DNA from 3 places in the Xenorhabdus sp. XBWT genome. Region 3 is predicted to be linked to each of the others. Evidence: predicted binding sites of a transcription regulator. Region 3 holds the regulator's gene; each other region holds the start of a gene.
What was found. The regulator ArgR, encoded in region 3, controls arginine synthesis, uptake and breakdown. The targets are predictions, from matches to a motif close to ANTGAATAAAAATACANT.
Positions count from the first base shown of each region.

Region 1: the regulator ArgR is predicted to act here: its motif matches at 3,577-3,594, upstream of argC (N-acetyl-gamma-glutamyl-phosphate reductase).
Region 2: the regulator ArgR is predicted to act here: its motif matches at 5,504-5,521, upstream of argA (amino-acid N-acetyltransferase).

Region 1 is NZ_CM180990.1:4,181,779-4,190,269, reverse strand. It holds gene ppc (phosphoenolpyruvate carboxylase) at 1-747, shown strand, start outside; gene metF (methylenetetrahydrofolate reductase) at 849-1,736, opposite strand; gene AC5JQI_RS18460 (hypothetical protein) at 1,900-2,145, shown strand; gene argE (acetylornithine deacetylase) at 2,373-3,530, opposite strand; gene argC (N-acetyl-gamma-glutamyl-phosphate reductase) at 3,632-4,636, shown strand; gene argB (acetylglutamate kinase) at 4,694-5,467, shown strand; gene AC5JQI_RS18440 (argininosuccinate synthase) at 5,485-6,696, shown strand; gene argH (argininosuccinate lyase) at 6,875-8,248, shown strand; gene oxyR (DNA-binding transcriptional regulator OxyR) at 8,348-8,491, shown strand, end outside.
Region 2 is NZ_CM180990.1:671,545-680,035, forward strand. It holds gene recB (exodeoxyribonuclease V subunit beta) at 1-2,245, shown strand, start outside; gene recD (exodeoxyribonuclease V subunit alpha) at 2,242-4,128, shown strand; gene argA (amino-acid N-acetyltransferase) at 4,135-5,469, opposite strand; gene amiC (N-acetylmuramoyl-L-alanine amidase AmiC) at 5,709-6,956, shown strand; tRNA gene AC5JQI_RS02960 (tRNA-Met) at 7,118-7,194, opposite strand; tRNA gene AC5JQI_RS02965 (tRNA-Met) at 7,278-7,354, opposite strand; tRNA gene AC5JQI_RS02970 (tRNA-Met) at 7,495-7,571, opposite strand; gene mltA (murein transglycosylase A) at 7,798-8,491, shown strand, end outside.
Region 3 is NZ_CM180990.1:3,995,121-4,003,611, reverse strand. It holds gene AC5JQI_RS17540 (inverse autotransporter beta domain-containing protein) at 1-2,158, opposite strand, end outside; gene fbp (class 1 fructose-bisphosphatase) at 2,584-3,588, opposite strand; gene mpl (UDP-N-acetylmuramate:L-alanyl-gamma-D-glutamyl-meso-diaminopimelate ligase) at 3,761-5,131, shown strand; gene argR (transcriptional regulator ArgR) at 5,253-5,723, opposite strand; gene mdh (malate dehydrogenase) at 6,236-7,174, shown strand; gene AC5JQI_RS17515 (helix-turn-helix domain-containing protein) at 7,287-7,553, opposite strand; gene AC5JQI_RS17510 (DNA-binding protein) at 7,741-8,088, shown strand; gene AC5JQI_RS17505 (DNA-binding protein) at 8,165-8,491, shown strand, end outside.

The DNA.
Region 1 (8,491 bases), 190 kb from region 3:
GCGCTGTATGCCAGTGCGATTCTGGAAGCAAACTTGCTGCCACCACCGGAACCAAAAGCAGAATGGCACCAGATCATGGAAACTCTCTCGGATGTTTCCTGCGATATGTATCGAGATTACGTCCGTGAGCAACCCGAGTTTGTGCCTTATTTCCGTGCGGCAACGCCAGAACAAGAATTGGCAAAATTGCCATTGGGTTCACGTCCGGCGAAACGACGTCCAACAGGCGGAGTCGAAAGCCTGCGGGCGATCCCGTGGATATTCGCATGGACACAAAACCGCCTGATGTTACCGGCATGGCTGGGTGCTGGCGCGGCGCTGCAACAGGTGATTGACGAAGGTAAACTGTCGGCATTAACCGATATGTGTCACAACTGGCCCTTCTTCAATACCCGCATTGCCATGCTGGAGATGGTGTTTGCCAAAGCGGACTTATGGCTGGCGGAATACTACGACCAACGTTTGGTAGAGCCGCAATTGTGGCCTCTTGGAATTAAACTGCGCAACCAGCTTGCAGAGGATATCAAAACAGTGCTGACAATCTCGCAGGATGAGCAATTGATGGCGGATTTGCCGTGGATTGCGGAATCTATTGCGTTGCGTAATGTATATACGGATCCGTTGAACGTACTACAGGCGGAATTGTTGCAACGCTCCCGTCAACAGGAAGACCTTGATCCGCACCTTGAACAGGCGCTGATGGTGACAATTGCGGGTGTGGCGGCTGGGATGCGCAATACAGGTTAATGTTTGATTTTATGAAAATAATAAAAGCCGAATGGGGAACTTTTCGGCTTTTTTATTTCCATTTTTCAACAACGAAACTTCCCATCAACGAAACAATGCAATTATGCAGGGCGAACACCCAGTGTATGGCAGATGGCGTAACTCAATTCCGCTCGATTCAGTGTATAAAAATGAAAATCCTTCACCCCTTCACGACTGAGAATTTTCACCATATCCATGGCAATAGATGCTCCCACTAAATTGCGACTTTCCGGGTCGTCATCCAATCCTTCAAACATTCTGGTCATCCAGCTTGGGATGCGGACGTTAGTCATCGTGGCGAATCGTTGTAGTTGACGAAAGTTCGAGACAGGCAAAATCCCCGGCACAATTTCTACATCAATCCCCGTTGCGACACAACGATCACGAAAACGGAGATAACTTTCCACATCAAAAAAGAATTGGGTAATGGCGCGATTAGCTCCGGCGTCAATTTTATGTTTTAAATTAATCAGGTCTGACTGCGCGCTTTTCGCTTCTGGATGTACTTCTGGGTAAGCCGCAACGGAAATATCAAAATCCGCCTCTTCTTTTAATAGCTCAACTAAATCAGCACCATACATTCCTGGTCTACAACCATTATTAGGTAAATCGCCCCGCAATGCCACGATATGACGAATGCCACTTTGCCAATAATCATGGGCAATGGTGCGCAGTTCTTCACGGTTGGCATCAATACAAGTCAGGTGTGGCGCTGCATCAAGGCCAGTTTTTTCTTTGATTCCTTTGATGATGCTGTGGGTACGATTACGCTCACCGGAGTTGGCACCATAGGTGACGGAAACAAATTTAGGTTTCAGCTTGCTTAAGCGATCAATAGATTTCCACAGGGTTTGTTCCATCTCAGCAGTGCTGGGTGGAAAGAATTCAAAGGAAACTCGAATCTGCCCTTCAAGTTCAGCCAAATTCTGATTCAGCGCTTCTCGCTGATTTGCATGGAAAAAACTCATACCCTGTGCCCTCGTGAACAATCGGATCTTTTTTGTGATATCCGCTTACGTTTAGATGCTTAAATGTTTATATGTCTATCCGTTTAGATGTCCAAATAGAATGGTTGAAGCTGGGTTTTTAGTCAATCGAGAAATGTCTTATTCCCAATGAGGAATATTCAAAATGATCAGGAAAGAAATTCATGTTTGGGGTGGCACATGGGAATGTGGCGAGCAATCGGCTATCACCGGTAAGAACGGCATGGCGCTGCAAATCGGTGGCCAAACCCAACTGATCGGTGGCGCGATCCGCAGCCCACAGGGCAAGGTGGAACTCGGTGGGAGCAAAGTCAGCCAGGAGGCGTCAGCGGTCAGCATTATCGGAGTGGCGGTCGCGTCAATACGAGCATTACGGCAGGCGGTCTGTTAGCCAGCGCGGCGAAACAACTCGTTGATGGCAAGGCGCCGTTAGTCAGCGGCCATGCCTCTACTCAACCGGCGGATGCCAAAGCGGGGGTGTTCAGCGGGAAGTAACCGACTTCCTATCCCCAGCGGTCTGGATTGGGACCACGGTCCCAATCATTTTCGGCCCACTCTTAATAGAGACAAAACGAAAAGCTTCAATGTACTCACTGAGGTTATTATATGTAGTGAAAGTTAACCACCATCCAAACAAAAATGCTCTACAAGCTGTGAAAGTAGTTTTCTTGTTGGTTCAATAAATGCTATGTCCAAAAATTCATCGGGCTGATGCGCCTGTTCAATCGACCCCGGTCCCAAGACCAATGTCGGGCACAGTTCCTGAATAAAGGGCGCTTCCGTACAGTAATTGACTGTATCCGCTTTTGTTCCCAACAATTTTTCAATCACGCCAACCAGTTTGTGGTCTGTCGGGCACTCATAACCCGGAATTGGTGGGTGAAGTTCTGTCACGCTCAGGCGTCCCGGCCAGCGTTGTTTCACGGGTTCCAGTGCGTCATTCAGCAATCCGTTCAAATCCTGCAAGGTCAGTCCGGGAAGCGGGCGGATATCCATATGCAATTCACAGCAGGCACAAATGCGGTTTGCGGCATCTCCGCCGTGAATATGACCGAAATTCATGGTGGGATAAGGAATGACGAAAGCCGGATTGTGATAACGCTCCTGCAAAGTATTACGTAGTTTTATCAGCTGGGTGATGGACTCGTGCATCAGATCAATAGCATTGACGCCTCGTGCCGGATCACTGGAATGCCCTGATTTTCCTTCTATACGGATTGCTTGGGCCATATGCCCTTTATGGGCGCGGATTGGCTGTAATGATGTGGGTTCGCCTATGATAGCGAAATCAGGCCGAATGTTGGCATTGGCAGCAAAATAACGCGCACCTGCCATTGATGTTTCTTCGTCAGCAGTAGCCAAGATATAAAGGGGATGAGACAGCTTGCTGACATCAATATCCCGTACTGCATCAATGATAAAGGCAAAAAATCCCTTCATGTCCGCCGTGCCGAGACCATATAACTTGCCATCGCGCTCTGTCAGTGTGAATGGATCTTGTGTCCAGCATCCCTCATCAAAAGGGACGGTATCCGTATGACCACATAGCAGCAAACCACCTGAACCACTACCCAATGTTGCCAGTAGATTGAATTTGCCCCGGGTTTCAGGGACGGGTTGAATTTCAATCGAAAAACCAATCTCTTTTAGCCATTCCGCCAGTAGATTGATAACAACTTCATTACTTTGGTCTAGTTCAGCATCATTTGCGCTGATAGATGGAGCTGCAATGAGCTGATGATATAACTTAATAAATGCCGGTAATTTCATATTCACTGTTGACAGCCCTTACTCATAATAGTATCAATATTCATGCAAATTAATTGCATACAAATGCAATTATATCGTTGGTTAACACTATAAGGTGAATAAATCCCATGCTGAATACACTGATAGTTGGTGCCAGTGGTTATACCGGAGCTGAGTTAGCAGCATATCTGCAACGTCATTCCCATGTCCACATCTCCGGCTTGATGGTTTCTTCTCAAAGTTCAGATGCGGGAAAGCCTTTTTCAAAACTTCATCCGCAATATAAGGGCATCCTTGATTTGTCCTTACAACCATTGACTGATGCGTTTGAAGCAGCGAAAGGTATTGATGTGGTTTTCCTCGCAACTGCTCATGAAGTCAGTCATGACATTGCACCGTTATTTCTGGAAGCGGGCTGTATTGTGTTTGATTTATCAGGTGCCTACCGAGTACAAAATACACAGTTTTATAAAAAATACTATGGGTTCGAGCATAAAAATGCCGCATGGTTAGCGCAAGCTGTGTACGGGCTGGCAGAGTGGCAGGCAGAAAAAATCAAGCAAGCACGATTGATTGCGGTTCCCGGATGTTATCCCACTGTTTCCCAACTTTCATTGAAGCCATTGCTTGAAAAAAATTTACTGGATACCGGGCATTGGCCTGTCATCAATGCGGTCAGTGGTGTCAGCGGCGCAGGGCGGAAGGCATCAATCATCAACAGCTTTTGTGAAGTGAGTTTGCAGCCTTATGGTGTTTTTAATCATCGTCATCAACCTGAAATTGCAACGCATTTAGGCACTGACGTGATCTTTACACCTCATTTGGGCAATTTTTCACGTGGGATTTTGGCCACAATCACCTGCAAATTGAAATCCGGTGTAACAGAAGAACAGGTTAGTGAAGCTTATCAGCATGCGTATCACGATAAACCACTGGTTCGTTTATACAGCGAAGGATTCCCCGCGTTGAAAGCTGTCGTTGGTTTGCCGTTCTGCGATATTGGTTTTGCTGTTCAGGGGCAACATCTGATTATCGTGGGTGCTGAGGATAATTTGTTGAAAGGTGCAGCAGCACAGGCGGTGCAGTGCATGAATATTCGTTTTGGGTATGAAGAAACGCAGGCGTTGCTTTAAGTTCATTCCGAAAAATTAAGATTCCGACAAATTTAATACTGACAGAGGATAAAGCCGATGGTTCCGTTAGTTATCAAGTTGGGTGGTGTGTTATTAGACAATGAAGAAGCGCTGGAGCGGTTATTTACTACGTTGCAGTTATACCGAAAAACTCATAAACGTCAGCTGATTATTGTGCATGGTGGTGGTTGTTTGGTTGATGAGATGATGCAGAAATTGCAGTTACCCATTTTGAAGAAACAGGGACTGCGGGTCACGCCTGAAGATCAAATCGACATTATTGCAGGCACATTGGCAGGGACTGCTAACAAAAAGTTGTTGGCATGGGCAACAAAGCTCCGTTTACCCGCTATTGGGTTATGTCTGGGAGACGGAGGCGTTGTGAAGGTATCCCAACTTGATAAAGAGTTTGGGCACACAGGAAAAGCGCTGCCGGGGAAACCCGATCTCCTGAAAATTTTGCTGGATGTGGGCTATATACCGATTATCAGCTCAATCGGTATCACCGAACATGGTGAATTAATGAATGTGAACGCCGATCAGGCGGCAACTGCCATCGCTCAGGTGTTAAATGCGGATTTGGTTTTTTTGTCTGATGTCAGCGGAATTCTGGATGGAAAAGGTCAAAAAATCCCGGAAGCCACGGCGGAAAGGATCGAACAGTTAATTGAACAGGACATTATTACCGACGGCATGATAGTGAAAGTAAAAGCAGCATTGGATGCGGCAAAAACACTTGGGCAACCCGTGGATATTGCGAGTTGGCGACATGCAGAGCAGTTGGTTGCTTTATTTAATGGCATACCCGTTGGCACACGAATTCTGGCGTAATTAAAAAGGTTACTTCTATGACTAAAAATATTAAAAAAATCGTTCTGGCATATTCAGGTGGTTTAGATACTTCCGCCATTATTCCGTGGCTGAAAGAGAATTATGGTAATTGTGAAGTCATCGCATTTGTTGCTGATGTTGGGCAAAGTCGTGAAGATTTGGATGGTGTGGAGCAGAAAGCATTGCATTCCGGTGCTTCTGAATGTCACGTTGTCGATCTGCGTGAAGAGTTTATCAAAGAGTATGTTTATCCCGTGCTGAAAACGGGTGCGTTATATGAAGGTAGCTATCTGCTTGGTACATCAATGGCTCGCCCAATCATTGCCAAGGCTCAGGTTGAACTGGCTCTGAAAGTGGGAGCGGATGCTGTCGCCCACGGTGCAACCGGTAAAGGTAATGATCAGGTTCGGTTTGAAAGCACGTATACCGCGCTGGCACCACATCTGAAAGTGGTTGCCCCGTGGCGGGAATGGGATTTGCGTTCCCGTGAGGCATTGCTGGATTACCTGAAAGTGCGTGATATTCCCACTACCGCGACGCTGGAAAAAATCTATAGCCGCGATGAAAACGCATGGCACATTTCAACCGAAGGTGGTGTTTTGGAAAGCACATGGAATGCAGCCAATAAAGATTGTTGGGTATGGACAGCAGAACCCGAAGATGCACCGAATGAACCAGAATATGTCACGGTGACAGTTGAAAAAGGTGAAGTGGCTGGTGTGAACGGTCAGGCATTCTCACCGTATCAGTGTCTTAACGCGCTGAATGAGTTGGGGGTTAAGCATGGCATTGGCCGGATTGATATTGTAGAGAACCGTTTGGTGGGCATGAAATCCCGTGGTTGTTATGAAACACCGGGGGGAACCATCATGATGGAAGCGTTGCGTGGCATTGAACAGTTGGTTCTGGATCGCGATAGCTTCAAATGGCGTCAGCAGCTGGGATTGGAGATGTCTTATGTTGTCTATGACGGACGCTGGTTTGCTCCGTTGCGTCGGTCAATTCAAGCCGCAGCTGAAACGTTGGCTGTCAGTGTCAGCGGTGAAGTTGTTCTGAAACTGTATAAAGGACAGGTGACAGCAGTGCAGAAAAAATCTGCCTATAGCCTCTATTCTGAAGAGTTCGCCACTTTTGGTGAAGATGAGGTGTATGACCACAGTCATGCCGAAGGTTTTATCCGCCTGTATTCGCTTTCTTCACGCATTCGTGCGCTGAACAGCAAAAAATAGTGATAACCAATTCTTGGCAATCAACAGTAATTAGATATACCCAATGGATTTCAAGATGCAGCGCGACGGCAAGAGAATAAATCCCCAAGAGCATAGCTAACTATGTGACTGGGGTGAGTGAGCGCAGCCAACAAAGCTGCAACTTGAAAGACGACGGGTATAGAACAGGAACGATATTATGGCACTTTGGGGCGGGCGTTTCAGTCAGGAAGCCGATCAGCAGTTCAAGCAATTCAACGATTCACTGCGTTTTGATTATCGTTTGGCAGAGCAGGATATTGTAGGCTCGGTAGCATGGTCAAAAGCACTAGTTACGGTAGGAGTATTAACTTCAGGAGATCAACAAAAGCTGGAACTGGCTTTGAACGAGCTATTGGATGAAGTGCGAACCAACCCCAAGGCCATTTTACAAAGCGATGCGGAAGATATTCATAGTTGGGTAGAAGGGCAACTTATCGGGAAAGTGGGAGATTTGGGTAAAAAACTTCACACGGGGAGAAGCCGTAACGATCAGGTCGCAACTGATCTGAAATTATGGTGCAAAGATCAGATTGCCCATATTCAGAAAGCACTTGTCGAGTTGCAACAGGCGTTAGTGATCACGGCTGAGAATAATCAGGATGCAGTAATGCCGGGTTATACCCATTTGCAGCGGGCGCAACCCATCACGTTTGCTCATTGGTGTCTTGCTTATGTGGAAATGTTGGCCCGTGATGAAAGTCGTTTGCAAGATGCACTGAAACGGTTGGACGTCAGCCCGTTGGGATGTGGTGCGCTGGCTGGAACTGCTTATGATATCGATAGGGAACAACTGGCATCATGGCTTGGTTTTGCTTCGGCGACAGGCAACAGTCTGGACAGTGTTTCTGATCGCGACCATGTTTTGGAGCTGTTGTCAGGTGCAAGCATCAGCATGATTCACCTTTCCCGTTTCGCCGAAGATCTGATTTTCTTTAACAGCGGAGAAGCCGGATTTATTGAATTATCAGATCGGGTCACTTCTGGCTCTTCTTTGATGCCACAAAAGAAAAACCCTGATGCGTTGGAACTTATTCGTGGTAAATGCGGGCGGGTTCAGGGTTCCTTGACCGGTATGATGATGACGCTGAAAGGGCTTCCCCTCGCTTACAATAAAGATATGCAGGAAGATAAGGAAGGCTTGTTTGATGCACTGGATACATGGCTGGATTGCCTGCATATGGCGGCGCTGGTGTTGGATGGCATTCAAGTAAAACAGACTCGTTGTGAAGAGGCGGCAAAGCAAGGGTATGCCAATGCGACTGAATTAGCCGATTATCTGGTCGCAAAAGGCGTGCCATTTCGTGAAGCACACCATGTTGTCGGTGAAACTGTAGTGGCTGCCATTGCTAAAGGTAAGGCGCTGGAAGAGCTTTCTCTGCTTGAATTGCAAAAATTCAGTGATGCCATTTCTGTGGATGTTTATGACGTTTTATCACTGCAATCTTGTCTGGATAAGCGTCTGGCAAAAGGTGGTGTTGCACATGAACAAGTGAAGCAAGCGGTTGCTCAGGCGAAGCAGCGATTTAGATAAAAACACGAATAATTACCATTGGTTGATAGTTTTTTCTTCTCGTGGATATAATGATTCATTGATCAATACTATCATTGATATCAAATGCTGAGGTTGGGAATGAATATCCGCGATCTGGAATATCTTGTAGCACTTGCCGAACATCGGCATTTTCGCCGGGCTGCTGATGCTTGTCATGTCAGTCAACCAACATTAAGCGGGCAAATCCGTAAACTTGAGGATGATTTGGGCGTGATGCTGCTG
Region 2 (8,491 bases), 1.0 Mb from region 3:
TAAATTGTTTGCCCGCACAGAACATCCATTTTTGTTTGAACAGATCCCATTTGTTAATGTGAAGGCCGCAGAGAAAAATCATGGTCTGAAATTCACTTTACATGATGAAGAACAGGTTGCATTGCGATTTTGGTTACAACCCGGTGAGGGTGTTTCCAAAAGAGAATATGAACAAAGCATGGCCCGGTTGTGTGCTGCCCAAATTCGGGATTGGTTACAGGCTGGGCAAGATGGTAAGGCATTTCTGCATCGGGCTGAAAAAAGCCGCCCGGTTGTGGCGGCGGATATTACAGTGTTGGTTCGTGATCGTCGGGAAGCATCGTTGATCCGTCAAGAATTGAACACACTTAAAATACCGTCAGTCTTCCTTTCTAATCGGGAAAGTGTGTTTGATACGCCCGAAGCTAAAGATTTGCTTTGGTTATTGCAGGCGGTATTGGCACCGGAAAAGGCCCGAGAACTCAGAAGCGCGTTAGCCAGTAGTTTATTTGGTATGAGTGCGCAGCAAATCGATCAACTCAATCATGATGAAATTACATGGGATCGTTTGGTTGATGAATTTGATGGTTATGCCCGCATCTGGCGTTCCCGTGGTGTATTGCCGATGCTGCGGGCTGTCATGGTGAAATATCAGATAGCGGAAAACTTGCTGGCCGGGGATGATGGGAAGCGTCGTCTTACTGATATTATGCACATTGGTGAGTTATTGCAGGAAGCATCGCAGCAACTGGACAGTGAGCATGCCGCCGCCCGCTGGCTGGCACAACAGATTTCACGTCCTAACCCACAATCAGAAAACCAGCAACTACGACTGGAGAGTGATCGGCATCTGGTGCAAATCTGTACCATTCATAAGTCTAAAGGGCTGGAATATCCATTGGTTTGTTTACCTTTTATTTGTGGTTACAGGAAGCAGAAGCAGGCTGTTTATCATGATCGCCATAATTTTGAGGCCCACCTCAATATTTCCCATGACGATGAAACGTTGAAAGAAGCCCTGGAACTGGCTGATGAAGAACGCTTGGCGGAGGATTTACGTTTGCTCTATGTTGCATTAACGCGGTCGGTTTATCATTGTAGCGTTGGTGTGGCTCCGCTTATCAAAGGGAGCAGGGGGAAAGCGGGGGATACTGATTTGCACCTGTCTGCCCTTGGATATGTGTTGCAAAAGGGCAAGAAAGGCAATGTGGAACTTCTGGCAGGCAGTTTAGATGAACTGTCTGATAATAATATAGAGATTAAGCGGGTAGAGGAGACTGCGGATGCACAGTGGTGTTCACAAAGTGAAAATCATTTGTCTCTGGAGGCCAGAAGATTTCAACGTTCCATTCGGGATGATTGGCGGGTAACGAGTTATTCGGGTTTACAATATTCAGCTTCTCGCGCTGTTTCTCCGGTTACTTTTGATAATCGTGCCGGTGCACTTGGCGAGTCTGTGGATGTGATTGTGCAATCCATTTCGCCGAAACTGGATATTGATGCCTGTGGTGAGAAACAGGAAGAACAATCTTTGCAAATGACGCCGCACACTTTTCCGCGTGGGGCATCAGCGGGAACGTTTCTGCATAGTATTTTGGAAGATGTGGATTTTGGTAATCCCCCAGATCAGGCATCGTTGGCAGAAAAGCTGACGGCATCAGGTTTTGATGAAGATTGGGCTTCGGTATTGGAACAGTGGATAGACGATATTTTTAGAGCAAAGTTGAATGAGCAAGGAATGCAACTGGCTGATATTCCCCGTCAGCAACAGCAAAGTGAAATGCAGTTTTATTTACCCGTGGATAAGTTATTGCATTCAAAGGAGATGGATGCGCTGACACGCCGTTATGATCCCTTGTCAGCACAGTGTGCGCCGTTGGCCTTTCATCAGGTGAAAGGAATGTTAAAGGGGTTTATTGATTTGGTTTTTTGCTGGCAGGGTAAATTTTATGTGGTGGACTATAAATCAAATTGGTTGGGAGAAAGTAGCCAGTCATATACGCAGGAAGCGATGGCGAAAGCCATGATAGAACATCGCTATGATTTACAGTATCAGCTTTATACGTTGGCCTTGCATCGTTATTTGCGTCATCGGTTAGCCAGTTATGATTATCGGAATCATTTTGGTGGAGTCATATATTTGTTTTTGCGTGGTATTGATAAAGATAACCCCGGGCATGGTATTTATCACTACTTGCCGCCTTTTGAATTTATTGACGAATTGGATACCCTTTTCAGCGCTGCGGATGAGGAACAAAGCGTATGAATTCAATGAAGTCACTATTGCAACAAGCCGTAAGTCAAAAATTATTGCGTCCACTGGATGTGCAGTTTGCTTATGCGATGATTGAAGATGAAAATCCGCTGTTGTTGCTGATTACAGCTTTGTTGAGTACTGAATCGGGGGCAGGGCATGTCTGTTTGCCTCTGGAACGTATTGCACCAAAATATTTATTTGAGGGCCGGCAACCTGAGTTAGCGGCTTCACTTTGGTCTTTGGCAGGTGAGCCGGATCAGGCACAAATTGTTGCAGCTTTGCAGATATGTCAGGCAGTAAGTCGGGGCGATTCTCCGACACCGATGGTTCTTTCTCATCAAGGAAATGCGGATTACAGCTTGTATTTACAACGCATGTGGCAAAGTGAACGGCGTGTGGCGGATTTCTTTGCGTCTGTTGAGTTGGCTGATGCACTTGATGAAATTCAAACCCGCCGTATTTTGGATGAGCTTTTTGGTGTCACAGCCGAAGGGGAAATAGATTGGCAAAAAGTTGCAGCCGCGGTTGCTGTGACGAGCCGTATTTCAGTTATTTCCGGTGGTCCGGGAACCGGAAAAACCACTACCGTGGCTAAGTTGCTGGTCACCCTGATAAAGCTGCATGAAGGACAGCAATTAAGCATTCAACTGGCTGCACCAACCGGCAAGGCAGCGGCCAGGTTGACTGAATCGCTCAGGGATGCGGTAAAGAAACTTGCGTTGACGCCGGAACAGTGGCGCAGCATTCCTGAGCAGGCGCAAACTATTCACCGTTTACTGGGTGCACAACCAGATAGCCAAAAACTGCGTTATGGCCGCGATAATCCTCTTTCCCTTGATATTTTGATCATTGATGAAGCTTCAATGGTGGATTTACCGATGATGGCACATTTGATTGATGCTTTGCCGCCACGGGTGAAAGTGATTTTTTTGGGGGATAAAGACCAGTTGGCGTCGGTTGAAGCTGGCGCTGTATTGGGTGATATCTGCCGTTTTGCAGAACAGGGGTACAGCGCTAAACGTGCAGAACAGTTGGGGCAATTAACCGGATGTCAGTTAACGTCTTATTCTGTACCTGATTCAGACAACAAAGTTTCCGCAGTGCGGGATTGTTTATGTCTGCTGCGCAAAAGTTATCGCTTCAATTCGGCTTCTGGCATTGGGCAGCTGGCATCGGCTGTTAATCAGGGAGATCGTAAAGGGGTCTCCGCGGTGCTGAATCACGCTTTTCCTGATGTTTATTTCAATCCGCTTTCAGTGGATGAAGATTATCAGCGTTTGCTGACTGAAACAGCTTCTGGCTACTATCAATATCTGACAATGGTGAATGAAGGGGCATCAGAGAAAGCAATTTTGGCGGAGTTTAATCGTTTTCGGTTATTGTGTGGATTAAGAGAAGGGCCATTTGGCGTTGTTGGGCTGAATCATCGACTGGAGCAATTATTGCACAGAAAAGGTGTTATCACTTTATCTAATAATGTGGAAAACCGTGGCTATGCCGGGCGCCCGGTCATGATATTGCGTAATGACAGTACGCTTGGGCTGTTTAACGGAGATATCGGGATTATGCTCAGAAATCAGGATAATGAACTGAAGGCTTACTTTCAGTTATCTGACGGACAGATTAAAGGGTTTCAGCCAAGTCGCCTGCCTCAGCATGAAACTGCGTATGTGATGACTGTACATAAATCTCAGGGATCAGAATTTGAACATACCGCATTGGTATTACCGACTCAATACTCGCCGATAGTCAGTCGGGAATTGGTGTATACCGCGCTGACCCGGGCGCGGGAAAAGTTGACCATTTATGCTCACCGGCCTGTTTTGGATAAGGCAGTTGCCACAACAACCCAGCGCCGGAGCGGATTAGCAGCATGGTTCAACCCGCAGTGAATAAGATTAATGATTCTGTAAATCTAACATTAAGATTTTGGAACGGCGCTGATAGTTATACAGCGCTTGTTTCTCTACGGGTAGCATATCGATCTCTGCGGGTTCAAAACCTTTTTCCTGAAACCAATGAATACTGCGGGTTGTGAGTACGAAAAGTTTTTCCAGCCCTATTTGCTTGGCTTGGGCGGAAATAGCATTTAGCAGGATTTCACCTCGGGAAGAGTTCCGGTAGTCTGGATGCACGGCAACGCAGGCCATTTCCCCGATTTTTTCATCAGAGTAAGAATATAGTGCAGCACAGGCGATAGTGACGTTATCGTGTTCTATCAAAGTGAATTTGTCTATTTCCATTTCCAATTGTTCCCGCGAGCGGCGAACCAAAATACCATGCTGTTCCAATGGACGAATAAGCTCAAGAATGCCCCCGATATCATTAATATTGGCACGGCGGATTTGTTCGGAGCGTTCCATTACAATTTGGGTTCCGATACCTTTGCGGGAAAATAGCTCCTGAACCAGCGAACCATTTTCCTGATAGCTGATCAAATGACTGCGGCGCACTCCACGGCGGCAGGCTTTGATAGCCCCCCTTAAGAAGCGAACAGTTCCTGAATAGTGTTCGTCAGCTTTTTCCAATTCATGCAGACGGAATTCCCCTTCGCTGGGAAAAAGTTCTGATAAGGTGTTGTTTTCAGCATCAAGTACGCCCTGTGACGAGCAAAAGCCGATTAATTTTTCTGCTTTTAATTTGATTGCCAACTGTGTTGCGACTTCTTCGGATGTCAGGTTAAAACTTTCTCCCGTGACGGAAACGGCAACTGGCCCAATCAGCACAATCGCGTTATTGTCTAATTGCTGGTTGATGGCTTCTTCATCAATGCGGCGGATCTTGCCACTGTGGTAATAATCAATGCCATCATCGATCCCTAAAGGCTGGGCGATAATAAAATTACCACTAACCACTTTAATATGGGCGCCCTGCAATGGTGTATTACTCAGGCTCATGGAAAGACGTGCAGTAATATCCAATTGTAACAACCCCGCGACTTGCTTAACGAGATCCAATGTTTTGGTATCAGTCACTCTGGTATGTTTGTGATAGACCGACAGGCAGTTATGCTCCGCAATATTTTGTTCGATCTGTGGGCGAGCGCCGTACACGACGATTAAACGAATACCTAGATTATGCAGCAATCCAATATCGTTAATGATGTTGGAGAAATTTTCATGGGCGATAGCTTCACCTCCCAACATAATGACAAAAGTCTTTCCCCGGTGTGCATTGATATACGGAACCGATTGCCGGACGATTTCAACCAATTCGGTACTGTTTTCTTTCATCAAACCCTCTCAGAATGAATTTTTATGCGTATTTTATGTATTTTTATTCCTTTTGATAGAAAATGGCAAGAGGAAAAATGGATAAAAATAACGTTATTATTTATATTGATATAAATAGATTGAGAGAGCATAAAATGCTTTTTTTGATGACAGCGATTCTCTAATTAATTAGAGTCTCCGCCTAACGATTATTTTTAGCAAAAATTACTGAGTTTGGCTGTTTTTAAATGGAATAAACGATGAGTCATTCAGACTATAATTCTTCACGTCGCCGTCTGCTGAAAGGCGCAGCAGCTGTATGGTTATTAAGCGTTAGTCCAATAGGTTATGCAGCAAACTCAAAAGTAATTGCTGTCCGTATTTGGCCGGCATCAAGTTATACCAGAGTGACGTTGGAGTCTAGTATTCCACTTAAATATCGCCAATTCTCACTTTCAAATCCCAACCGTATTGTCATTGATTTACAGGGTATCCAGATCAATAGTGTCCTGAGCCGTATGGGAGCACAGGTTCAGCAGCGTGATCCCTACCTGAAATTGGTGCGGGCAGGGCAATTTGATCCCAAAACGGTGCGCTTGGTATTTGAGATTAAACAGCCTGTTGCTCCACACATTTTTACGCTGCCGCCGATTGCGAAATTTAAGCATCGCTTGGTATTAGATCTTTATCCTAAAAAGGCAGCAAATGTGGATGATGATCCTTTACTGGCTTTGCTTGAAGAGTACAACAGCGGGGATTTGGAAAAGCATTTGCCTGCGAAGGCGCGTAAACCCGGTAAGGCAGGAAAAGATCGGCCGATTGTGATTATGCTCGATCCCGGTCACGGTGGCGAAGATTCGGGAGCCATTGGGAAATACAAAACCCGTGAAAAAGATATTGTGTTGCAAATTGCTCGTCGTTTACAGGCTCTCATTAAACGTGAACCCGGCATGAAAGTTTATATGACCCGTAATGAAGATGTATTTATTCCTTTGAAAGTGAGGGTAGCAAAAGCCCGCAAGATGCGCGCTGATCTATTTGTTTCTATTCATGCAGATGCCTTTACAAATCGATCTGCGCGGGGTTCATCGGTATTTGCGCTTTCCACTAAGGGAGCGACCAGCAATACCGCCCGATTTTTAGCTCAGACTCAGAATGAGGCTGACTCGATTGGGGGAGTCAGTAAAAGTGGTGATAAATATTTAGATCATACTATGCTGGATTTGGTTCAAACCGCGACGATTAACGATAGCCTGAAATTTGGTGATGAAGTGCTCAAGCGGATGGGGAAAATTAATAAATTGCATAAAAATAGCGTCGATCAGGCGGGGTTTGCGGTATTAAAAGCGCCAGATATTCCTTCTGTTTTAGTGGAAACTGCATTTATTAGTAATCTGGAAGAAGAACGTAAACTGAAAACAGCAAGATTCCAGCAACAAATAGCAGAATCTATTTTTGCTAGTATTAAGGCTTATTTTAAAAATGGTGCCGAATTAGCTCGGCGGTGAAATATCCGCCTTGAATAAATTCTATGAAAAGCTATTGCTAAAAGTAACAACCTGCAATCAGTTTTAACTATTTTTATTGGGAAATCTAGAGAGTTTGTATAAGTAATAAACAAAATTCTAAGGGATTCGGATACAACGGGAATAGATGTATTAAGAAAAGTTGGTTGCGGGGGCCGGATTTGAACCGACGACCTTCGGGTTATGAGCCCGACGAGCTACCAGGCTGCTCCACCCCGCGTCCGTCTATTTGCAAACTTGATTATCAATAGTGTTCGTTACTAATGATCAGTGCAAATACTAAATAATGACATCGTAAAAAATTGGTTGCGGGGGCCGGATTTGAACCGACGACCTTCGGGTTATGAGCCCGACGAGCTACCAGGCTGCTCCACCCCGCGTCCGTCTATTTGCAAACTTTGATTATCAATAGTGGGCAAATACTGAATGATGACATTCTTTATTATCAGATTTTTACTTTCTATACATATATGCTGACTATATCAGTAATAACACTATCAGCAATAACACTGTATAAAATTGGTTGCGGGGGCCGGATTTGAACCGACGACCTTCGGGTTATGAGCCCGACGAGCTACCAGGCTGCTCCACCCCGCGTCTGATGTCGGCACACTATACTCTTGAACGACGCCGTTGCAAGCTTTTTTGTTGATATTTACTGAATTTATTTGCTTTTTGATGAAATATTGGTCTTGTTGTTTTGTTTTTGCTCGTTATGGCCTAATAAAGCAGGGGTCTATTTTTTTCTAACTACATTTCATTATTTATTAGCGTTTGATATTGTTCATCGCCGAATAATGATGGTTGGAGATAGGGCGTAAATATGAAACTCTGGGGCAAATATCTTTTATGTGGGTTTGTCATTTTATTATTATCGGGATGTCATCGACCGACCGAGCAAGGACAACAGTATAAAGATGGTCACATCACCCAAGATCTTCAACTGGTTAATACTCCCAATGCTCAAGGGTGGCCTGTGAATGCCAAGGATTTTGCCACTCAAGTTAATTTCATCAGTAAATCTTCTCCTCGCCTTTATAACAATAACCGCGAAACATTTGATGCTATCAAGAATTGGATGTTGTCTGGTGGTGATACCCGTTATTTAAATGAATTTGGGTTATCAGCTTACCAAATGGAAGGTCAAGATAATTATGGTAACGTGAAATTTACCGGTTACTACACCCCCGTTTTGCAAGCGAGGCATATTAAGCAGGGGAAATTTAAATATCCGTTGTACAGTATGCCACCTAAATCGCGTTTCGGGTTGCCAAACCGTGCAGCAATATACCATGGAGCGTTGAATAAAAAATTTATCATCGGGTACAGCAATTCCCTGATGGATAATTTTATGATGGAAGTGCAAGGAAGTGGCTATGTCGATTTTGGTGATGGTCAGCCATTGACCTTTTTTGGTTACGGGGGGAAAAATGGACATCCATACCGCAGTATTGGCAAGGTACTGATCGACCGTGGAGAAGTACCCAGCCAAAATATGTCAATGAAAATGATTCGCC
Region 3 (8,491 bases):
CTTTTCCTCCCTGAGTTAGGTGGACAGTCACTTTATATTCTTTATCTGATATGGCGGTTAAATGATTTTTTTCATCCGTACCATCAATGGTAAATGTGGCATCAATGTCACTTTTGACAAACTCGACCTCATTAAATGATGCTTTAGCTCCCTTCTCAAGGGAAAGTGTAACCCTGATCTTCTGAGGGATGTTACTGCGCAGGGTTGCCGTAAGCACGCCTTCGGAATTTGTCTTGTAATTATCAATCGACTTTATTTCCACCTCTTTATTGCTATTATCTTGCAGGGAAATCGCCTGCCATTTGGCGTTGATTTTCTGATCCTGCAAAGGGTTCCCGTTTTTATCTAATATTTTGGCCGTAAAGATATACACATTATTAACGTCATTAGTGGTAAGCGTGCCATCTGGTTTAACCTGAGTATCAGTAATCTGATATTCATCGTACATATTGACAAAATTGAGGAGGGAGTCGGTATCGTTTATCAACTCTTTCGGCATACCGGCGATAGACAGATAGACTTTTGTCTTTGGATCAAGTGGTGTTGTACTCCCCAGAGTGGCAGTTAATTGACCTTGCTCATTGAGCGGTTGGCTGTCATTCCAAAGTAATCTGGCATCATTATTTGGTGGATCAATGGTCCATTTTACATCTGGGATCATCGTATCCTTCTTGAGAGGTTTATTATTTTTATCGCCGTAAGTGACTGTTGCCAACAGATCATAAGCCGGGCCACCATCCGCTACAGCAGCGCCTTTTCCACGAGCCTTGATGCTTTTCTCTTTGATGACAAAAGGTTCAACAATCACTTTCATGTGCGCGGTTTTCGGTTTACCGTGCTCTCCTGCTACAGTGACAGCCAGATCATAGTTGTTGAGTCCGGCGGATCCGTCTTTGGCATACTGGTAGACGGGCAGTAAGATTGAGGTTTCCTTCACGGTTTCATCAGCAATGGCCCCGCCATTGGCCTTGAACTGTTGGCTGAATGACCAGCGAATATTTTTCACGGGCTTTGAGGAAGTGATCATCGCGGTGAGCGGAACGTTCTGAGCACCGTACCCGCTTAGGGTATTTGGCAGGTTCACGGTCAGGTCTGATTTTTGCCGATAATCCAGTACGATATTGTTATTTCTTTCCACCAGATCATAACGGCTGCCGGCCAGTGTGCGCATGGATGCCACGCTGTCAGGGGCCATCTGGACGCTGAAAGGGGTGCCGAAACGGTAGTTCAGGTTAGCCTGAAAAAGGGTTTCGCTGTGTCCGCTTCCCCCGAACTTATAATCGACGCCCATGGTCACCAGCGGAATGGGAGTATAATTCAGCCCCAGTCTGGCCAGGCTGGGATTTTTCTGAGTGGAATCCCGATTGAACAGGGCGACGTTATCACCGAAGTACTGCTCATAACTTAATTTACCGCCCAGATTCGGATAGGCGGGCAAGAAAAACTCACTGTTGAGATCAAAGCCGTTGGCCGGGCGTTCTTCGTAGTCCTTGTCGTGGAGTGCATCATGCCATTTGCTTAAGCGCCAATAGGTATTGGCCGACAGCTTGACGTAATCCGTCCAGGCTTCTCCGCCCAGCCCCAACCGTTTATTATTCCCGGTGACATCATGGTCAAAGAATGTGTTCAGGCCATACATCCAGCCGGGGGTAAAATAACGGCCGCCAAACCCGAGGTTGACCGTGTGACGGCTGTCTTTATTGCGATAGCCCAATTGGGAGAAAAACAGCCAGTCTGCTTTATTGTCGTAGAGGGGCAGCAGCAGGTCTAAGGCCCCGTTATCGAGTTTTCCCTTTCTGTCGAAAGCAAAATTAATTCTGGCGGTGCCGAACTGGGCCAGCCATTTTTGGGTTTCTGTGGCTATTGTATTATTAACTTTCCCCAGAGCGTAGGATTTAGCCTGTTCAGCCAACTGGGTAGGGGAGGATGAGAGCAGGTTGCTGACCCGCATCACATTTTGGGCAATGACCCCGGCGTTATCATCGTGCACATTCTTGGTGCTATTTTCATTCCCCGCTTGTTGTAACCATGTTCTTTCTGTTTTATTTCCGTCAATTTCTTCACTCACCGAAAAAGCATTCATCGGCGTAAAAGGTAAAAAGAGAACATATGTGAGAACAGATAGCCGGAAAACTTTATGATTAAAATACGAGTCCATATATGAATACCTCATACAATATGGGCTGTTGCCAGCGCTTCAGAGTGATACCTTTGATGTTTAAAGTTACTGGATATAGGGAAATATCCATGAATATAAAGAGAATCATATTCCCCATACCTACATACATTAGGAAAGTTTTTATTGTTATGCGTAATGAATAATTGTTATCAGCTGATAACCCAGAGTGTTCGGTTGATTAAAATTGATGATGGTTATTTTCAGCAGAAAATAGTATTTACGATATTACGGTGAAGCCCGTAAAAGTACTAAGTATGCTCTCTACTTAGAATGAGATGTTGACTATGAGGTGTTGTGGCATAAATGCAGAAAATAACGAGGAAGTTAAAATGGGCATTAATATTCAAGGGAAAATTAAAGAGGCAAAATATCGCCTCTTTTAATTTGTCGCTTAATAAAATCGCTTATTCGTCTGGAAACTCAGCCATGAAACTTTCTGCTTTTTCCACCATTGATCTTGTACCTACAAAGAAAGGGACACGCTGGTGCAGTTCGCTGGGTACGATATCCAGAATGCGGTTTGTGCCATCACTGGCTTTTCCACCTGCCTGTTCAGCCAAGAATGCAATTGGGTTGCATTCGTATAGTAGACGTAGTTTACCTGTTGGATGGCTTGCTGTGCTTGGATATATATAGATACCCCCTTTCAGCAAATTGCGATGGAAATCAGCAACCAGAGAACCGATGTAGCGGGTAGTGTAAGGGCGTTGAGTCTCTTCATCCTGTTCCTGACAATATTTGATGTACTTTTTCACACCCAACGGGAATTTGATGTAGTTCCCTTCGTTGATAGAGTACATATTGCCTTTTTCTGGGAATTGGACTTTTTCATGAGTCAGGCAGAAAACGCCAAGAGAAGGATCGTAAGTGAAAGTGTGAACACCGCAGCCTGTGGTGTACACCAGCATAGTGGATGAACCATAAACCACATAACCGGCTGCAACCTGACGCTCCCCCGGTTGCAGAAAATCTTCTTCGGTTACAGGTTGCCCGATTGGGGTAATTCGGCGGTAAATAGAGAAAATAGTCCCAACGGAAACGTTTACATCAATATTCGAAGAACCATCCAGTGGATCCATCAAAACAACATATTTTGCATTTTCTGCACGATCGCCATCGAAAATAACGATCTCATCTTCTTCCTCGGAAGCAATACCAGCAACTTCACCGCGTGCTTTCAGCGCTGCTTTGAGTTTTTCATTGGCGTACAGGTCCAGTTTCATCTGAACTTCACCTTGGACATTGGATACGCCACTTGTACCTAAAATATCAACCAAGCCAGCTTTGTTGATGTCTCGATGAATAATTTTGGCCCCTAATTTGATGGCAGACAGCAGTGCGGTTAGTTCACCCGTAGCATGAGGAAAATCTTGCTGTTTTTCGACGATGAATTCGCCTAATGTTTTCATGACAAAGGCCTTGAATTTGATTGTGGTTTTAGGAAGCGTGCTTCACTTTCGTGTTGCACTCATGCGCGGGCAGTTTAGCTAAAGAATCAAATGATTCATAGGTTATTGCATTTCTAATATCTGATTTGATGGTTAGAATAGTGATACAGTTCATGATATCGGATAGAAATAAATGCGTATTCATATTCTTGGCATTTGCGGTACTTTCATGGGAGGGTTAGCGATCCTCGCTCGTTCACTGGGTCATGAAGTTACTGGCGCTGATGCCAATGTGTATCCACCAATGAGTACCCTGCTGGAGAAACAAGGCATCGAGTTGATTCAAGGGTACGATCCTGTACAACTCGATCCTGCACCAGATATGGTAGTTATCGGCAATGCCATGACCCGCGGCAATCCCTGTGTGGAAGCAGTGTTGGAGCGTGGAATTCCTTACACCTCTGGCCCACAGTGGCTGCATGATCACGTATTGCCGGAGCGTTGGGTATTAGCAGTGGCCGGCACTCACGGGAAAACAACAACGGCGGGTATGCTTACATGGATTCTGGAAGCCTGTGATTATAAACCGGGATTCTTGATTGGTGGTGTTCCGGGAAATTTTACTGTTTCAGCACAAATCGGTGAAAGCCCGTTTTTTGTGATTGAAGCGGATGAATATGACAGTGCTTTTTTTGATAAGCGTTCTAAATTTGTTCATTACAGCCCACGTACACTGATCATGAACAACCTTGAGTTTGATCACGCAGATATTTTCGAAAATCTGGCCGCCATTCAAAAACAATTCCATCACCTTGTCAGAGTTGTGCCAAGCTCAGGTAAAGTCATTGTTCCCGATAATGACATGAATTTAAAAAATGTCCTTTCTATGGGGTGCTGGAGTGAGCTGGAACATCTCGGAGAAACCGGAAGCTGGCAGGCGAAAAAAGTCAGTCAGGATAGTAGCAACTACCAAGTATTCCATCATGGTGAACTGGTAGGTGAAGTGGGCTGGTCATTAGTCGGTGAACACAATATGCATAATGGTTTGAGTGCAATTGCCGCAGCTCATCATATCGGGGTTCAACCTGCGGATGCCTGTCAGGCATTGGATCGCTTTATCAATGCCCGTCGTCGTCTTGAATTGCGTGGTAAAGTCAATGGTATCTCGGTTTATGACGATTTTGCTCATCACCCAACAGCTATTTTAGCGACTCTGGAAGCGTTGCGAAGTAAAGTTGGTGGAATGACGCGTATTCTGGCCGTGCTGGAGCCGCGTTCTAATACCATGAAAATGGGAATGAGCAAAAATGACATTGCACCTTCAATGGGGCGTGCTGATGAAGTTTTCCTCTATCAGCCAGCCAATATGCCGTGGCAGGTTATTGAAATTGCGGAACAGTGTATTCAGCCCGCTCGCTGGAGTGCGGATATTGATACTTTGGTTCGGATGATTGTCGAAACGGCACAACCGGAGGATCATATCCTTATTATGAGCAACGGCGGATTTGATGGTATCCACGAGAAATTACTGGCTGAGTTGGCTAAGAAAGCCGATACAGTTTAATTGAAAGATCTTCGGAGTAAGGGGGGCGCACTGATTGGGCGATCCTCTCTTCATCTAAATATATTCAGTGTGTGCCTGCCGCATACATTAATTAGCTTTCTTGGTATACGGCAGATATAGATTAAAGTTCCTGCTCAAATAGATTGAGGATCGCCTCATAGAGCTGCTTTGTCGTAAGGTTTTGGGCTGGCGTGGTAAAAATAGTGTCATCACCTGCAATGCTGCCAAGAATTCCTTCAGCTTTACCCAATGAATCCAACAGGCGTGCAATTAGTTGTGCTGCACCCGGGCTTGTGCGTATGACCACAACACTGTGATTATAATCGACATCTAATACCAGATTCTTTAGCGGACTGGTGGCTGTGGGTACGCCCAATTCTGCTGGCAGACAGTAGACCATTTCCATTTTTGCATTACGGGTTCGCACAGCACCAAATTTTGTCAGCATCCGGGAAACTTTAGATTGGTTGATATTTTCGAACCCCTCTTCCTGAAGCGCTGAAACAATTTCACCTTGAGAGCTGAATTTTTCTTCTTTCAATAATGCTTTGAAAGCTTTTACCAAATCGTCCTGTTTCGAAGGAACACGCATATTTCACCATCGTTAAATCCGTTATAAGGTGACATTATGCAAAAGAGTGAATTTTTATTCAAGAAATAGAAGGGAAAACCAAGATACAGAGCATAATTGTATATTCTTTCCCATATTACCTTATTTATAATCAGGGTATTGAACATTTTATTTTTGCTTATTTTCATAGAGTAGGCATAGTAAATATATTGTTAATTAAATGGTGTTGTTTGATGCGGAAGGAGAGTGTAAGGTGATCGGCCTATTAATTAATAGGATAATTAGAATAATTATCAAAAAAGTGCCCGTTATCTCATTAACAGATAAGCCTTTTGTCTAGAATAAAACAACTATTATGTTCCATCCGCAGGTCATTGGGTGGATAATTTAGCTGTTAACAGATTGTTTTAATACGTAGCGATGAGTGGAGGAGAGTCTTCCTTATCATTGTTGTAATGATGGGAAAAATGAAAGCACTCTCTTAACCAGACAAGTTTAAGTTTTTTTACAGCACTTATTTAAGGAGTATCAGGATGAAAGTTGCAGTTCTCGGTGCAGCCGGTGGTATTGGTCAGGCACTTGCCCTTCTACTCAAGACCCAACTTCCTTCAGGTTCAGAACTTTCCTTGTATGACATTGCTCCGGTGACCCCGGGTGTGGCAGCCGATCTGAGTCATATCCCAACGGAAGTTAAAGTCACTGGTTTTGCTGGTGAAGATGCAACCCCTGCACTGGCAGGTGCAGATGTGGTATTGATTTCTGCGGGTGTCGCCCGTAAGCCTGGTATGGATCGTTCCGACCTATTTAATATCAACGCGGGGATCATTCGTAATCTGGTACATCAGATTGCTAAAACTTGTCCAAAGGCATTAATCGGAATTATTACTAACCCTGTCAACACTACTGTGGCGATTGCGGCTGAGGTTCTGAAAAAAGAAGGTGTTTACGATAAAAACCGTCTGTTCGGTGTAACAACTCTGGATATTATCCGTTCCAACACTTTTATTGCTGAATTGAAAGGCAAAAAACCAGAAGAGCTGGAAGTTCCAGTTATCGGTGGGCACTCAGGTGTGACTATTTTGCCTCTGCTGTCTCAAATTCCTGATGTTAGTTTCACTGACGAAGAAATTGAAGCATTGACCAAACGTATCCAGAATGCGGGAACTGAAGTGGTTGAAGCAAAAGCAGGTGGCGGATCTGCAACTCTGTCTATGGGGCAGGCTGCTGCACGCATGGGGTTGTCTATGATCCGTGCCCTGCAAGGCGAAAGCAATGTTATCGAATGCAGTTATGTTGAGGGTGATGGCAAATATGCGCGTTTCTTCGCTCAACCAGTTCGCTTGGGTAAAAATGGTATTGAAGAACATTTAGATATTGGCAAACTGAGCGATTTTGAACAAAAATCACTAGATAACATGCTGGATGTTTTGAATACAGATATTGAATTAGGCGAAAAATTTATTAATGATTAATTTATTTAATTTGTAATTTATTAATATACAAATTAATTTAAATATATTAGTTAACTAAAACCGCTAGTTTAAAAATAACTAGCGGTTTTTCTATGAATAATTAAATTAATAGTTAATTATTCTTTTTATCTCGAATTTTTCTTTCTAATAGTTCTCCTGTATTGCGATCAAAATAACGGCTTGGCCATATTTCAGACGGATGCAATTCTAAGTAATTCGCTATTATCCATTCTCCCTTGGGCCATGGGCGAGAAAGTGTATTCGCCAAAGTTGATGAGCTTAGCCCCGCTTCACGAGAAACGGCTGCCAGAGTCGTTCCACGTTTACGTAAAGCGGCAATAATATCAGCAGGATGCCAATCCGATTTCATAGAAATCATTTTTTTAATCCTTTCCTATTAAATTTGAAGCCACATTAGTGGTATAACTAAAGCGTTAGTGTGAAATTAATAACGAACACGAATCTGTTATTAAGAAAATAAAATAACATTATTTTTTCTAAAAATATTTCTAATTTTTTCTTAATAACTTCTTTTTTGAACTTGGTTACAAAAATAGAGAAACATTATGAAAAAAGAGTGGTATACGGCAATGGAGTTGACCGGTGTAGGCGAGTTACCTAGATCACCACAAGGAGTTAATGCCAGAGCAAAACGTGAAGAATGGTTGAGGCAAAAACGAACAGGTGTTCAAGGCAGGGCAATTGAATATCACTATTCTTGTTTTCCTGAATCAACATTGTCTGCTCTCGAACTTAATGAAACATCACCAGAATATCAGGTTCAGAAACAAGATCCTTTATCCATTTGGGTAAGCGCATTTAATTTACTCACTGAAGAAGAAAAGGAGGTAATTACCGACGTGATATTACGAGACGGCATAAGAAGTTTTTTGGAAAAAATTATAGCTACCTGAGGCTGCTTTTGAAAAAGCCAAATGTTTAAAATTTGGCTTTATCTTCACTGCCCTGGTACAACGCGAGGAAAAAGAGATGAAAAAAGAATGGTATTCTGCAAAGGAACTCATCGGCCTCGCAGGGCTGCCATCGTCTCCTCAGGGAGTGAATCTGATGGCAAGACGCGAGGGCTGGGAACAACGCCGTAAGCGTGGAGTGCAGGGAAAAGCTCTCGAATATAATGTCAACAGTTTGCCCGAAGAAGTTTTAAATATACTGACTGTCAGTGAAAACTCGGTCGAGTATTATCGGAACAAGCGACAGGATCCGTTTATGATTTGGGTGGAAGCTTATTATCAGCTGACCAAGTCTGAAAGAGAACGGATAGTTAAGTTTATTTTGAGAAAAGGGTTGGCTGGCCTT